2 regions of the Solidesulfovibrio magneticus RS-1 genome follow, and region 2 is predicted to be linked to the other one. Evidence: predicted binding sites of a transcription regulator. Region 2 holds the regulator's gene; the other holds the start of a gene.

Region 1 (7,178 bases), 1.6 Mb from region 2:
CCTTCGGGCAGACGGGCGATGGCCAGGCGGACGAGGTCCAGGGACTGGAGCGTCTCGCGGAAGCGCACGGCCGAGCGGGCGTAGCAGTCGCCGTCGAATTCGACGATGGGCTCAAAACCCAGTTCGCCAAAGGCGGCGTAGCCGGTCTGGCGGGCGTCCTGGGCCCAGCCGGAACCGCGCAGCATGGGACCGACGGCGCCGAGCTGGTAGGCTTGGTCCTTGGAGAGTACGCCCTTGCCGCAGCAGCGCTTTTTCACGGTGTAGTCGTTAAGGATGGTGGAGGTGAGCTGGCGGATCTCCTTCTCGGCGATGGCGACCTGCTCTTCGATCCACTTGCACTGTTCCGGGGTCAGGTCACGGCGCACGCCGCCGATGACGTTGACGGAAACCACGACGCGGTTGCCGCAGGTGGCTTCCATGATGTCCATGATGCGCTCGCGAACGCGCCAGAACTGCATGAACAGGCTCTCGAAGCCGAAGGCGTCGGCGAAAAGCCCCAGCCACAACAGATGGGAGTGCACGCGGTGCAGCTCGCCCCAGATGGTGCGCAGGTACTTGGCGCGGCGCGGCACTTCCACGCCCATGATCTGCTCGACGCCTTCGCAGTAGCACAGGGCGTGCAGGCAGGAGCAGATGCCGCAGACGCGCTCGACGATCTGGATCATCTGGTTGAAGTCGCGGACTTCGCAGAGTTTTTCCAGACCGCGGTGGACATAGCCCAGGGTGGGCAGGGCCTCGACGACGATTTCGTCCTCGATGGTGAGCTTTAAGTGCAGCGGCTCCGGCAAGACCGGATGCTGCGGGCCGAACGGCAATATAGTACGGGCCATATGCTTCCCTCTTTAAGACTGTTTTTCGGCCACGCTGACCTTGCAGAACGGCATGGCGCGGACTTCAGCTTCAAGGTACAAGGCCCCGCCGAAATCGAGGACGATGTCGGAGAAGCAGATGCCGAATTGGTCGCGGATCTCGTTTTCGATGAGCAGCGCGCAGAAGTACACCGGCGAGATGCTCGGCACCACGGTCTCCTTGGGGATGGAGAGCCGGTAGTGCTTCATGACCAGATCTTTGTCGTAGTGATACAGGATTTCAAAGCCGGCCTCGCCGCAGTCCACGGCGGACATGGTCACCTGCCGCCAGCCGTCGTCAAAGCACTCCTTGGCCACGGCGGCGACTTGATCGAGGCTCAGAGGTATCGTTTCCAGCACGGTAATCTCCTGGAAATCGGGGAAAACCCCGGTTGCATCCGAGTTCTCGGCAACCCTTAGGCGGTCATGCCGAGCAGTTTCTTCACCTTTTCCAGGGCCGCCACCACGCCGTCGATGATGGCCTCGGGGCGGGCCGGGCAGCCGGGCACGTACACGTCCACGGGGATGACCTTGTCCACGCCGCCGACGACATTGTAGGCTTCGCGGAACACGCCGCCCGAGCAGCCGCAAGCGCCGATGGCGATGACGGCCTTGGGGGTGGGCATCTGGTCGTAGATGTTTTTGAGCACGTGCTTGTTGCGCTGGTTGACGGTGCCGGTCACGAGCAGCACGTCAGCGTGCTTGGGGTTGCCGATGTTTAAGATGCCGAAGCGTTCAATGTCGTAAAGGGGCGTGAGGCAGGCCAGCACCTCGATGTCGCAGCCGTTGCAGCTGCCGCAGTCGAAGTGGACCACCCACGGGGATTTGATGCGTCCCTGATTGATCAGATTGCCTAACATGGCGTGCTCTCTCTTTTGGCTTCTCGGTGGTTATTGGGCATAGAGCCACAGCAAGTTGACCACGGTGAGGACCAGCCCCATGCCGACGGCGGACTTGAGCATGACCCGCCAGGTGAGGCGCGCCGTGACGTTGTCCACGATGATTTCGGCCATGTAGGTCAGGGCCACGAGCACGATCATGCCGACAAAGCTGGTGGACCAGAACAACGCGCAGATGCCAAGGACCAGGATCACCTCGTACCAGTGGGCGATCTCGATCATGGCCAGGTAGGGCCCGGAGTACTCGGTGTAGACGCCGCGCACCAGTTCCTGGTGGGCGTGGGCGCTGGCCGAGATGTCAAAGGGCGATTTGCGCAGCTTGATGGTGAGCGCGTAGCCAAGGACAATGAACATCAGCGGCAGGTCATAGAGCATGGGCCGGCTGAGTTCAAAGACCGCGCTGACCTTGAAGCTACCGGTCACCATGGCGATGGAGGCAAACACGAGGATCAAAAGCGGCTCGTAGGCCAGCATCTGGAGCAACTCGCGCTGGCCGCCGATCTGGCTGTAGGGCGACGGCGAGGCCAGGGCGCCCATGACCAGGAAGACCGCGCCGATGGTCAGCACGAAGAAGATGAGCAGCAGATCGGAGCCGGTAAAGAGCAACACCACGGACAGGGCCGCGCCGACGAGGTAAACGTAGGCGCAAAGGGCCTGCCAGGTGTTGACGAGCATGGGCTGTTTGCCCAGGAGCTTGAGCACGTCGTAGAGCGGCTGGAGGATCGGCGGGCCGTAGCGGGACTGCAGCCAGGCGGTGATGCGGCGGTCCACGCCGGTAATGAGCGCGCCGAGAATCGGGGCCGCGACCAGGGCCAGGACGGCGAGAAGGATTTTGGTCATCACAGGGCGCCTCCAAAGAGCATGATCACCAGCACGGCCAGGGCGATGACGTTGATCCACTTGGAGAGCATGGCCTCTCCAAAGAACTGTTCCAGGTAGTAGTTGCCGGACACGGCCGTGACGTTCTGGCCGAGGGGGCCAAGGAAGCCGGGCTTGCCGTCAACGGCGGTCTGCTCGCCGCACATGTAGGGGCCAACCGCCTGGGCGGCCGTGATCTTGCGGGTCTGGCGCAGGGCGAAGAAAAAGCCCAGGCCAAGCAGGATAAACAGCGGATAAACCAGGAAGACGCCGGTGGACGATTCAAAGTTGCCGAATCGCAGCACGTACGGCGCGGTCTTATAGTACATGGCCACCACGGGAGCGACCAGGCCGTTGTAGACCAGGGGCGAGAAGAAGCTCAACACCACGGCCAGGCCGGCCAGGAGGTAGAGCGGTCCCCGGATGGTGCTGTCCTGGGCTTCGGGAGCGGCCTTGGCAAAGGGCGTGGCCAGCATGAGGCCGGCCCAGCGGCACCAGAAGAGCACGGTGACGCCCGAACCCAGGGCCAGCATGATCATGAGCAGGAACTGGCCGTGGGCCGACTCGATGGCCATCCACTTGGCCATGAGCATGCCGAAAGGCGGCAGCATCATGGTCAGGATGCCGATGACGGCGACCAGGGCCGTGCGGGGCATGCGGGCGAACAGGCCGCGCATGTCCTCGATGTCGCGGGAGCCGATCTTCTGCTCGATGGCCCCGACGCACAGGAACATGAGCGCCTTGGAGATGGCGTGGAACAGGATCAGCAGGATGGCCGCGGTGATGGCGGCCGGGGTGTTGATGCCGGCGCAGGCAATAATGAGCGCCAGGTTGGAGATGGTGGAGTAGGCCAGGATCTTCTTGCCGTTGGACTGGCCGGCGGCCAGGCAGGCCGTGGCCAAAAACACGAAGCCCCCGAACAGGGCCACGAAGTTGCTGAAGTAGGTGCCGGCGTAGATCGGGGCCAGGCGCACGATGATGTAGACGCCGGCCTTGACCATGGTCGAGGAGTGGAGCAAGGCCGAAACCGGGGTGGGAGCCACCATGGCCCCGGTGAGCCAGCTCTGGAACGGGGCCTGGGCGGCCTTGGTCATGCCGGCGAAGACCAGCAGGAACATGGGCACGAGGATGGCCCCGCCGGCCACGGCGAATTCCGGTCCGCGAGCCAGGATCTCCTGGAGCGACAGGGTGCCGGTGACCTTGTACAGGAGCATGACGCCAAACAGGAAGGCCGTGCCGCCGAGCACGTTCATCCACAGGGCGCGTTCCGCGTTCTTGCGGGCGATCTCGGTGTCGTCATGGCCGATGAGCATGAACGAACACAGCGTGGTGCATTCCCAGAAGAAGTACATCCACAGCATGTTGTTGGCCAAAACGAGGCCGTTCATGGCGCCCAGGAACAGGACGATGAAGAAAAAGAACTGAGGCTGTTTCGACGTGGTCAGATGCAGATGTTCCTCGTGTTCCTTCATGTAGCCGATGCCGTACACGGCGATGAGGGAACCGACGATGGACACCACCAGCACCATGACGAGGCTGAGGTCGTCCGCGAAAAAGGCCGGCGTCGCGCCGTGGTCCTGGATCATGAAGAAGTCGAACCAAATAAGTCCGACGATCTGGGCCACGGTGAGCCATACGATGATCTGGTTTTTGCGTTTCAAGCCGACCAGCAACACCACGGCGAGGATCAGGAAGTCACCAAGGGTGACCAGTGAACCCCATAGTGGCGCCGGCGACATGATGAACGCGCCGCCCCGAAGCATGGCCAACGACGCGAGTATGAGTACTCCCGCCGTGGCGACCAGGATGACCTTGCGCACATTTTGCTCTCGCAAAACGAGCAACACGGCTGCGACCAAAAATGGCAGCAGCACCGTCACAAAGACCAGCGTGTCGAGCATAGGCACCTCGATAAAAAGGTTAGGGGACCGCCTGGGACACACGCTCCGCCTCCGCCGCGAGGCAAAACTATCCGCTAGCACCGCGGCCGCCTGCTATTGGATGGTTCTAGGCCCCTGTGGAGAGAGCGTCAAGTTTATGCGGTTTACTGGAAAATGCCATCCGCCGCAACAGCGTGATTCCTTTCACAAGGGTATCTTGCGTCCCAAAACCTGCCCAAAAGCCCTCCTGAAACAGCAGACCATCTGCCATCTGCCCGTTTTTTACAAAAATCATCAAATATACAAGCGACTTATTTCGAAAACAAAATCTTCCGGCCCGCCAAACTTTTTTCACGCCGACCTCTTGCCTTTCACGCCAATGTGTTTAGATAGTTTCCCGCCGGCGCTGGCACTCGCCGCAAGCGAGTGCCAGCAGCCAATCCATCCGCCAAAAACCATGGAGGTTATTGTATGAAGCTCAAACCCTTAGGCGATCGCGTGCTGGTTAAGCGTCTCGAACAGGAAGAAGTCACCAAGGGCGGCATCATCATCCCTGACTCGGCCAAGGAAAAGCCCATGAAGGGCGAAGTCATCGCCGTGGGTCCGGGCAAGCTGGCCGAAGACGGCAAGCACCTGAAGATGCATGTCGAAAAGGGCGACCTCGTGCTGTTCAACAAGTACGCCGGCACCGAGATCAAGGTCGATGACGAAGACTTCCTCGTCATGCGCGAGGACGACATCCTGGCCGTCATCGAAGCCTAGGGCTTCGCGCCTTTTTCGCTCCAACCATTCCGTATTCTAGCGCAAGGAGAACATACATGGCTGCCAAAGAAATTCTTTTTGATTCCAAAGCCCGCGAGAAGCTGAAAAGAGGCGTCGACAAGCTGGCCAACGCCGTGAAGGTCACCCTTGGACCCAAGGGCCGCAACGTCGTCATCGAGAAGTCCTTCGGTTCCCCGATCATCACCAAGGACGGCGTGACCGTGGCCAAGGAGATCGAACTGGAAGACAAGTTCGAGAACATGGGTGCCCAGATGGTCAAGGAAGTCGCTTCCAAGACCTCCGACATCGCTGGCGACGGCACCACCACCGCCACCATCCTGGCCCAGGCCATCTTCACCGAAGGCGTCAAGCTCGTGGCCGCCGGCCGCAACCCCATGGCCATCAAGCGCGGCATCGACAAGGCCGTGGCCTCGGTCGTGGCTGAGCTGGAGACCCTGGCCAAGCCCACCCGCGACCAGAAAGAGATCGCCCAGGTCGGCACCATTTCCGCCAACTCCGACGCCACCATCGGCAACATCATCGCCGAAGCCATGAACAAGGTCGGCAAGGAAGGCGTCATCACCGTCGAGGAAGCCAAGGGCATGGAAACCACCCTTGACGTCGTCGAGGGCATGCAGTTCGACCGCGGCTACCTCTCCCCCTATTTCATCACCGATCCCGAGCGCATGGTGTGCGAGCTCGACGAGCCGCTGATCCTGATTAACGAGAAGAAGATCACCGCCATGAAGGATCTGCTGCCCGTCCTGGAGCAGGTTGCCAAGATGAGCCGCCCGCTGCTGATCGTGGCTGAAGACATCGAGGGCGAGGCCCTGGCCACCCTGGTCGTCAACAAGCTGCGCGGCACCCTGCAGGTTTGCGCCGTCAAGGCCCCGGGCTTCGGCGACCGCCGCAAGGCCATGCTCGAGGACATCGCCACCCTGACCGGCGGCCAGTGCGTGTCCGAAGACCTGGGCATCAAGCTCGAGAACATGACCCTGGCCGACCTCGGCAAGGCCAAGCGCGTCATCGTGGACAAGGAAAATTCCACCATCGTTGACGGCGCTGGCGACGGCGACAAGATCAAGGCCCGGGTCAAGCAGATCCGCGCCCAGATCGAAGAGACCACCTCCAGCTACGACAAGGAAAAGCTGCAGGAGCGTCTGGCCAAGATCGTCGGCGGCGTGGCCGTCATCAATGTCGGCGCGGCCACCGAGACCGAGATGAAGGAAAAGAAAGCCCGCGTCGAGGACGCCCTCAACGCCACCCGCGCGGCCGTTGAGGAAGGCATCGTTCCTGGCGGCGGCGTCGCTCTCGTGCGCTGCGTCAAGAGCCTGACCGGCATCAAGGCCGTGGACGACGACGAGCAGTCCGGCATCGAGATCGTGCGCCGCGCCATCGAAGAGCCCCTGCGCCAGATCTCCGGCAACGCCGGCTTCGAAGGCTCCATCGTCGTGGCCAAAGTGCGCGACGGCAAGGACGGCTTCGGCTTCAACGCCGCCACCGGCGAATACGAAGACCTGATCAAGGCCGGTGTCATCGACCCCAAAAAGGTCACCCGCATCGCCCTGCAGAACTCCTCCTCCGTGGCCGGCCTGCTCCTGACCACCGAGGCGGCCATCGCCGAGAAGCCCGAGCCGAAAAAGGACATGCCCCCGATGCCCGGCGGCGGCATGGGCGGCATGGGCGGCATGTACTAGCCGACCCGTTTCCTCCACGTTACCGTCACGGGGGCCGCGCGCTGGCGCGGCCCCCGTTTTTTTTGCGACGACCAGAGGCCGTTTCACCGTCGCCAGCCTGCCGCCCTCCCGCGCCTTGCCCCCCGTCCCCGGCTGGTCTAGATTCACGCCGACATCGGAGGCCCCATGACCGACGCCCCTGCCCCGCAACCGGCCGCTTCCGCCGCCCCGGACGCCCGGCCCTACGACCTCACC
Region 2 (7,178 bases):
CCGCAGTTCCACCACCGAGACATCGCCCCGGCCGGCAATGACGTCGTCCATGGTGCGCTGGACGCAACTGCCCATGACAACGGCGTTTTTCTTGGCCGCTTCCAGAACGCCGGCCTTTTCCAGGATTTTAAACGCCGCCGCGCCGCCAGGCGGCGAGGCCTCCGGGGCCAGTACCACCTTGACGCCGGACCGGGCCAGGTCGGCCACGCTGGCGATGCCGGCCGGATTGCCCTTGGGCGTGACCAGCACGTATTGGGTGAAGCACAAGGGCTTGAACCAGGCCATCTTGCCCTCGGCCCGCAATTTCTTGGCCAGATCGAGAACCCGGCCGGCGAAGACGTCGGTGGTGGCCGATCCCAGAAGCGACTTGCCCAGGGCGGCGGCAAAGGCTCCGGTATAGACGACCGTGGCCCCGCGCGCCGCCTCGAAGGCGGCGTTGGCCGGCATCATGGCCTCGGCCAGCCCGCCGCAGGACCAGACCTGCAACACCTCGCCCGGGCCCGAAGCGGCCGCCGGCCGCGCTCCCAGGAGCGCCGTCCCGGCCGAGGCCGCGGCCAATTGCAAAAACCGCCGGCGCGACGCGCCAGTTTCCTTTTCCATGCATCCCTCCCGGCAAAATACACTGCTGTTGTCGTGAACCCTGCTTCCTACCCGCGCCACCGCGCCAAATCCAATACATGCTTCCGATGGCAGGCCGAAAAATCCATCGGAAGGCCCGATTTTGGCTTGCCAAAGGGTGGTCTTTGCGCGCAAACCCGGGAAGCCCCCTTGACATGGCCCCAGGCCGGCACTAGAGACGCTCAAGACTTTGAGGAGATCATCAGACGATGCCCGCCCGCCTGAGCCCGGTCCGTTCGCGCAAACTGTGCGACCTCGTCATCCAGCAGATCCAGGAAAAGATCTCGCTGGGCATTTTCGCGCCGGGCACCAAGATCCCCACCGAACCGACGCTCATGGCCCAACTCGGGGTCGGACGCTCCACCGTGCGCGAAGCCATCCGCGTGCTGGTCAGCGCCGGCCTGCTGGAAGTGCGCCAGGGCGACGGCACCTATGTCCTCAGCGGCGCGTCCGGCCAGGAACCCCTGGAATACCGCCTGCGCCGGGCCACGGCCGTGGAGATCCGCGAGGTGCGCCGCATCATCGAGGTGGAAACCGCCCGCCTGGCCGCCGGCAACCGCACCGAGGCCGATCTGGAAACCATGCGCGATTGCCTGGCCCGCAAGAAAGCCGCCGTGGCCGCCGGCGACACCCATGGCTACGTGGCCGCCGACGTCGCTTTCCACTCCGCCGTGGCCGCCGCCAGCGGCAACAGCCTGCTGGCCGACCTGTACCGCAGCTTCTGCATGGTATTTCAGGATTTTCTCGACCATCTCATCGCTGATGTCGGCGTCAACCGCTACCAGGACCACATCCACAACGGCCTCCTCGACGCCATCACCCGCCAGGACGGCCCGGAAGCGGCCCGGTTCGCCATGGAAGGCCTCGACCACTTCACCAGCGACATCAAGGCCTTGGGAGAATAGCCAGGAGGCTCTTTTTTTTGCTGTTGACAAACATCAGATGATAAGACAGCAGATCAGCTTGTGCGCGGCGGCAGTCGCCTGTCTGGAGTAGCCCGCCGCAAAACAGCAGATGATATGATGGAGCTGTCGCTTCGCCGTCCCGGGACGGCCCTCCTTGGCCGAGAGCGTGACAACATAAACATCAGATGATATGACTTAGTAGCGCCGGCAGTCGCAACGCCGGCCAAATTGGAGCATCCATGCGCCTTTCCCGTTCCGTCGTCGCCGTGACCCTGTCGGCCTGCATCGGCTACTGCGCCGTGCTGGCCGACGCCTCGCCCAGCCGCCACGAGGCCCGTGAATCCAAGATGTCCCTGTCCGGCCTGGGCCAACTTCTGCCCCAGGTGTCGCCGGCCGCCTCGGCCGTGGTGGCCGCTCGCCAAGGCTTCCGCGAACTGCGCGGCATGGTGCAGTCCTCGGCCCTCATGCACGATTCCCGGCCTTCGGACGAAGCCGCTCGGCAGGCCCATGTGGCCCTGTGGGCCGCCCTGGAAGCCGATCTGCGCCCGGCCCCGACCGACCTGGGCCCCGGCCCTTCGGGCTTACTCCCCGGCCAGGACTGAGCCGGCCGGCCCACGCCGATCCCTTCGAGGCGCCCACGGCCGGTCTGGGACCACACCCAGCCGTAACGGGGCCAGGAAGCGGGACTGCCGCTGTCTGACCATATCTCTCGGCTCCAATGCCGCCCCGCCCACGGGGCGGCGGCCGGCGCGCAAGCCGCGGCGCGCCGGCCCCCTTTGGGGGAAGCGCTTTCGCCCGCCCCTTTCCAAACGCAAAATACTCGTGATTCCTGCATGATGCCGGGCATTTTCCGGCCTCTCCCTTGACACCGGACCATTCGGTTGTTACCCGTTTGGCACTCGAAAGCCACGAGTGCCAAACGGGGACACGCCATGCCTCTTGCCGAACGCGAACGGGAAGTTCTGACCACCATCATCGAAGCCTATGTCGCTTCGGCCGCGCCCGTGGGTTCCCGCATCGTGTCCAAGCGCAGTTCGCTGGGCCTTTCCGCCGCCTCCATCCGCAACATCATGGCCGACCTCACCGAGGCCGGCTACCTGGAGCAGCCCCACACCTCGGCCGGCCGCGTGCCCACGGCCAAGGCCTTTCGGCTCTATCTCGACCAGGTCATGCAGGTGGCCCCCCTGGGCGAAGACCAGATGCGCCGCATCCGCGACAACCTCACCTTGGCCGGCCTGGAGATCGACGACGTGCTGCGCCAGACCTCGCGGCTGCTGTCTGGCCTGTCGCTCCAGGTGTCGGTGGTCATCGCCCCCAATCCGGCCGGCGCGCGCTTCAAGCGCATCGACTTTTCCCTGCTCAACCCCGGCCTGGTCATGGTCATCCTGGTGCTCCAGGGCGGTCTTGTGCGCAAGCGCGTCATCGAGACCACCCCGGACGTCACCGGCGACGATCTGGTCGTGTGCGCCAATTACCTGAACCATCTTTTCACCGACCGAACCCTGGCCGAAGTCCGGGCCAGCATCGTGCGCGAGATGGACGAGGCCCGGCGTTCGCTCAACGCCCTGTGTCTGCGCGCCCTGACCATGGCCCGCTCGGCCTTTGAGCAGGAGCGCGCCCCAGCCAGCGAAGTCATCGTCGACGGCACGCCCAACATGCTGGCCCAGCCCGAATTCACCGACGCCGAACACATGCGCGAGCTTATGCGCGTCCTGGAAGAGCGCACGATTCTGCTCGACCTTCTGGACAAAACCGTAAACGAGCTTAAAACGGTCATCATACTCGGCGATGAGTCGGACCAGGCCGCCCTGGCCGATCTTGGCGTCATCACCGCCCCGTATGGGTCGGGATCGCGCGCCCAGGGCGCCATCGGCCTCATCGGCCCCCTGCGCATGGATTACGCCCGGCTCGTTCCGGTGGTGAACTACACCGCCGGGGCGCTCACCCGGTTGCTCGATCGGCACTATTAGCCTCGACTCGTCCGCGACCGCCCGGGCCTGCCTGGGCTTTTCGTCGCGCCCAAACGTTTGTTGTGGAGGAATCATGGTCCCTGAGGAAAAACTGCCAGACGCCGAAACCGCCCCCGAAACCCCGGCCGAGGAAACCCCGGCCACCCCGGAGGACACCATCGAACGCCTGCGCGCCGAAATTGCCGCCGAAGCCGACAAGCGCCTGCGCGCCCTGGCCGAAACGGAAAATCTCAAGAAGCGGCTCATCAAGGAAAAGGAAGATTTCCAGAAATACGCCACCGAAAGCCTGGTCTCGGAACTGATTCCGGTGCTTGACCATCTCGACCTGGCCCTGGCCCACGGACGCGGCAACGAAGCCTGCAAGGACTTTGTCGTCGGCGTGGACATGACCCGCAAGGCCTTCATCGACATCCTGGCCCGCCACGGCGTCACGGAATTCGGCGCGGTCGGCGAAGCCTTCGATCCCGAGACCCACGAGGCCATCGGCGTGGCCAGCGTGGCCGGTCTGGCCGAAGACGCCGTGGCCCAGGTGGTCCAGCGCGGCTATCTGCTGCGCGGCCGACTGCTGCGCCCGGCCAAGGTCATGGTCAACAAGGCGCAATAAATCGTTTTTTCGCGGCTGCCCCTTTACTCGCCGAAAACGGGGCTTATATAGCTCTCGTTCGAGAAATACCGCGCCGCAAGGCACAAGCACATACAGGCAATGATAAGGAGGAAAGGCTGATATGGGTAAAATCATCGGGATCGACCTCGGGACCACCAACTCCTGCGTTTATGTCATGGAGGGCAAGGACCCGAAGTGCGTCACCAACCCCGAAGGCGGACGCACCACCCCGTCCATCGTGGCCTTTACCAAGGAGCGGCTGGTCGGCGAGATCGCCAAACGCCAGGCCGTGACCAATCCCGAGCGCACCATCTTCGCCATCAAGCGCCTCATGGGTCGCCGTTACGACGCCCCCGAGGTCAAGCATTGGCTGGAGCACTGCCCCTACAAGATCGTCGAGGGCCAGGGCGGCGACGCCTATGTCGAGGTCGAGGGCAAGAAGTACAGCCCGGCCGAGATCTCGGCCATCATCCTCGGCAAGCTCAAAAAGGACGCCGAGGCCTATCTCGGCGAGCCCGTCACCGAAGCCGTCATCACCGTGCCGGCCTACTTCAACGACGCCCAGCGCCAGGCCACCAAAGACGCCGGCCGCATCGCCGGCCTTGAGGTCAAGCGCATCATCAACGAGCCCACGGCCGCGTCCCTGGCCTACGGTTTCGACAAAAAGGCCAACGAGAAGATCGCGGTCTTCGACCTTGGCGGCGGCACGTTTGACATCTCCATCCTCGAAGTCGGCGACAACGTCGTCGAAGTGCGCGCCACCAACGGCGACACCTTCCTGGGTGGCGAGGACTTCGACCATCGCGTCATCAGCTATCTGGTCGACGAGTTCAAGAAAGAGAACGGCATCGACCTGTCCCAGGACCGCATGGCCCTGCAGCGTCTCAAGGAAGCCGGCGAAAAAGCCAAGAAAGAACTGTCCACGGCCATGGAGACCGAGGTCAACCTGCCATTCATCACGGCCGACGCCTCCGGTCCCAAGCACATGATGGTGAAAATCACCCGGGGCAAGCTCGAATCCCTGGTCGATGACCTGGTCAAGCGCACCGTCGAGCCCTGCCGCAAGGCCCTGGCCGACGCCGGCCTCAAGGCCTCGGACATCGATGAAGTCGTGCTGGTCGGCGGCATGACCCGCATGCCCCTGGTCTCCAAGACCGTGCAGGAGTTCTTCGGCAAGGAGCCCAACCGCTCGGTCAACCCCGACGAGGTCGTGGCCATGGGCGCGGCCATCCAGGGCGGCATCCTGGCCGGCGACGTGAAAGACGTGCTGCTCCTCGACGTCACCCCGCTGTCGCTTGGCATCGAGACCCTGGGCGGCGTTTTTACCAAGCTCATCGAGCGCAACACCACCATCCCGACCCGCAAGAGCCAGGTGTTCACCACGGCGGCCGACAACCAGCCCTCGGTGTCCATCCACGTGCTCCAGGGCGAGCGGCCCATGGCAAATGACAACATGACCCTCGGACGCTTCGAGCTCACCGGCCTGCCGCCGGCGGCTCGCGGCATCCCCCAGATCGAGGTCACCTTCGACATCGACGCCAACGGCATCGTCAATGTCTCGGCCAAGGACACCGGCACCGGCAAGGAACAGTCCATCCGCATCACGGCCTCCTCGGGCCTGTCGGAAGCCGACATCCAAAAGCTCATCAAGGACGCCGAGTCCCACGCCGAGGACGACAAGAAGAAGCAGGCGCTCATTGAGATCCGCAACCAGGCCGACACCCTGGTCTACACCACCGAGAAGTCCCTGGCGGAACTCGGCGAGAAGATCGACGGCGTGACCCGGGGCGAGATCGAGGCCAAGCTCAACAACGTCAAGGAAACCCTCAAGGGCGAGGACGCCGACGCCATCAAGCGCGCCACCGACGACCTGTCCCAGGCCTCGCACAAGCTGGCGGAAAAGCTCTACCAGCAAAAGGCCGAAGAGGGCGGACAGCCCGGCGGTCCCCAGGCCGGCGCGGCCGGCGGACAGCCGGGAGCCAAGGCCGGCGGCGACGACGACGTGGTCGACGCCGACTACACCGAAGTGAAATAACGACCGGCCCCGCGCGGGCTTGCCTTCGCCAGCCATTGCGCGTATCGAAAAGCCTGACCCGTCCCCGGACGGGTCGGGCTTTTTTTGTGCCCTCACGCCACGGCGGCCCGGCCGCCAAACCCCGGTTCGCCCAATGAACGTCACGACCACGCATCGCTTCTTCGCCCCGCGCCTGGTGGCCGGGCTTGTCGCCTGTTTCCTCGCCGCATCGCTCGCCGGTTGCGCCGGGAGCTTTTTCGGTTCCTCCCAGCCGGCTCCCGCGCCGACGCCGACGCCGCCACCGGTTCCGGTGGTCCAGCCCGAGCCGACGCCGCCGCCCAAGCCGGCCTTCGCCAATTCCATCGCCATGCTGCTGCCCCTTGGCGGCCCGTTTCGGGAATTTGGCGGTCGGGTGCAAAAGGGCGTCAAGGCCGCCCAGGAGCAGCTGGAAAAAGCCGGCACGCCCCTGGATGTCCACGTCATCGACGCCACCCAGCCGGGCTGGCTCGACGCCGTGCGCAACCTGCCCCCCGAGGTCACCGTGGTCGGCGGCCCCATGCACCGGCTGACGCTCAAGGAACTCGAAACTGCCGGCATGTTGCCGACCCGCGTTTTCGTGGCCTTCATGCCCTCCCTCAATGAAGCCCGGGAAGGCGTGGACGCCTGGCGCTTTTTCCCCAGCGCCGAGGACGAGATCGACGCCCTGCTGCGACTGGCAAACGGCGACTACGGCATCAACCAGTTTGCCGTGTTGCGTCCCGGCGACCGCTACGGCCAGACCATGGGCGACGCCTTTGCCCTGGCCGCTTCCAAGATCGGCGCGCAGCTCACCGCCACTGGCGTCTACAACCCCCAGGACCCGGCCAGCTGGGAAACCGCCGTGGCCGACATGCTGCACACCAGCGGCAGCCGTCCGGGCTTTGGCGCGGTGTTTTTGCCCGACGAATGGGCCAGGGCCGACAAGGTGCTGCCGTCCTTTTTCAAGAACCGCGTCGAGGACCTGCTGATCCTCGGGCCGCAGTTGTGGACCGAAGCCCTGTATCGGGCCGCCGCCACCAAGGCCCAGA

The links. The regulator HrcA, encoded in region 2, represses chaperone genes, less so after heat shock. The targets are predictions, from matches to a motif close to TGTTAGCACTCNNNNNNNNNGAGTGCTAACA.
Region 1: groES (co-chaperone GroES) is a predicted target of HrcA. The motif match lies at 4,890-4,920, and genes of this name have one in related genera.

What each region holds. Positions count from the first base shown of each region.
Region 1 covers NC_012796.1:295,733-302,910, reverse strand. The annotation lists gene DMR_RS01190 (nickel-dependent hydrogenase large subunit) at 1-830, opposite strand, end outside; gene DMR_RS01185 (NADH-quinone oxidoreductase subunit C) at 843-1,208, opposite strand; gene DMR_RS01180 (NADH-quinone oxidoreductase subunit B family protein) at 1,265-1,708, opposite strand; gene DMR_RS01175 (respiratory chain complex I subunit 1 family protein) at 1,739-2,587, opposite strand; gene DMR_RS01170 (NADH-quinone oxidoreductase subunit 5 family protein) at 2,587-4,506, opposite strand; gene DMR_RS24180 (hypothetical protein) at 4,613-4,840, opposite strand; gene groES (co-chaperone GroES) at 4,957-5,247, shown strand; gene groL (chaperonin GroEL) at 5,304-6,944, shown strand; gene DMR_RS01155 (YidH family protein) at 7,110-7,178, shown strand, end outside.
Region 2 covers NC_012796.1:1,932,130-1,939,307, reverse strand. The annotation lists gene DMR_RS08165 (substrate-binding domain-containing protein) at 1-600, opposite strand, end outside; gene DMR_RS08160 (FadR/GntR family transcriptional regulator) at 828-1,523, shown strand; gene DMR_RS08155 (hypothetical protein) at 1,763-2,125, shown strand; gene hrcA (heat-inducible transcriptional repressor HrcA) at 2,456-3,493, shown strand; gene DMR_RS08145 (nucleotide exchange factor GrpE) at 3,567-4,097, shown strand; gene dnaK (molecular chaperone DnaK) at 4,219-6,132, shown strand; gene DMR_RS08135 (penicillin-binding protein activator) at 6,266-7,178, shown strand, end outside.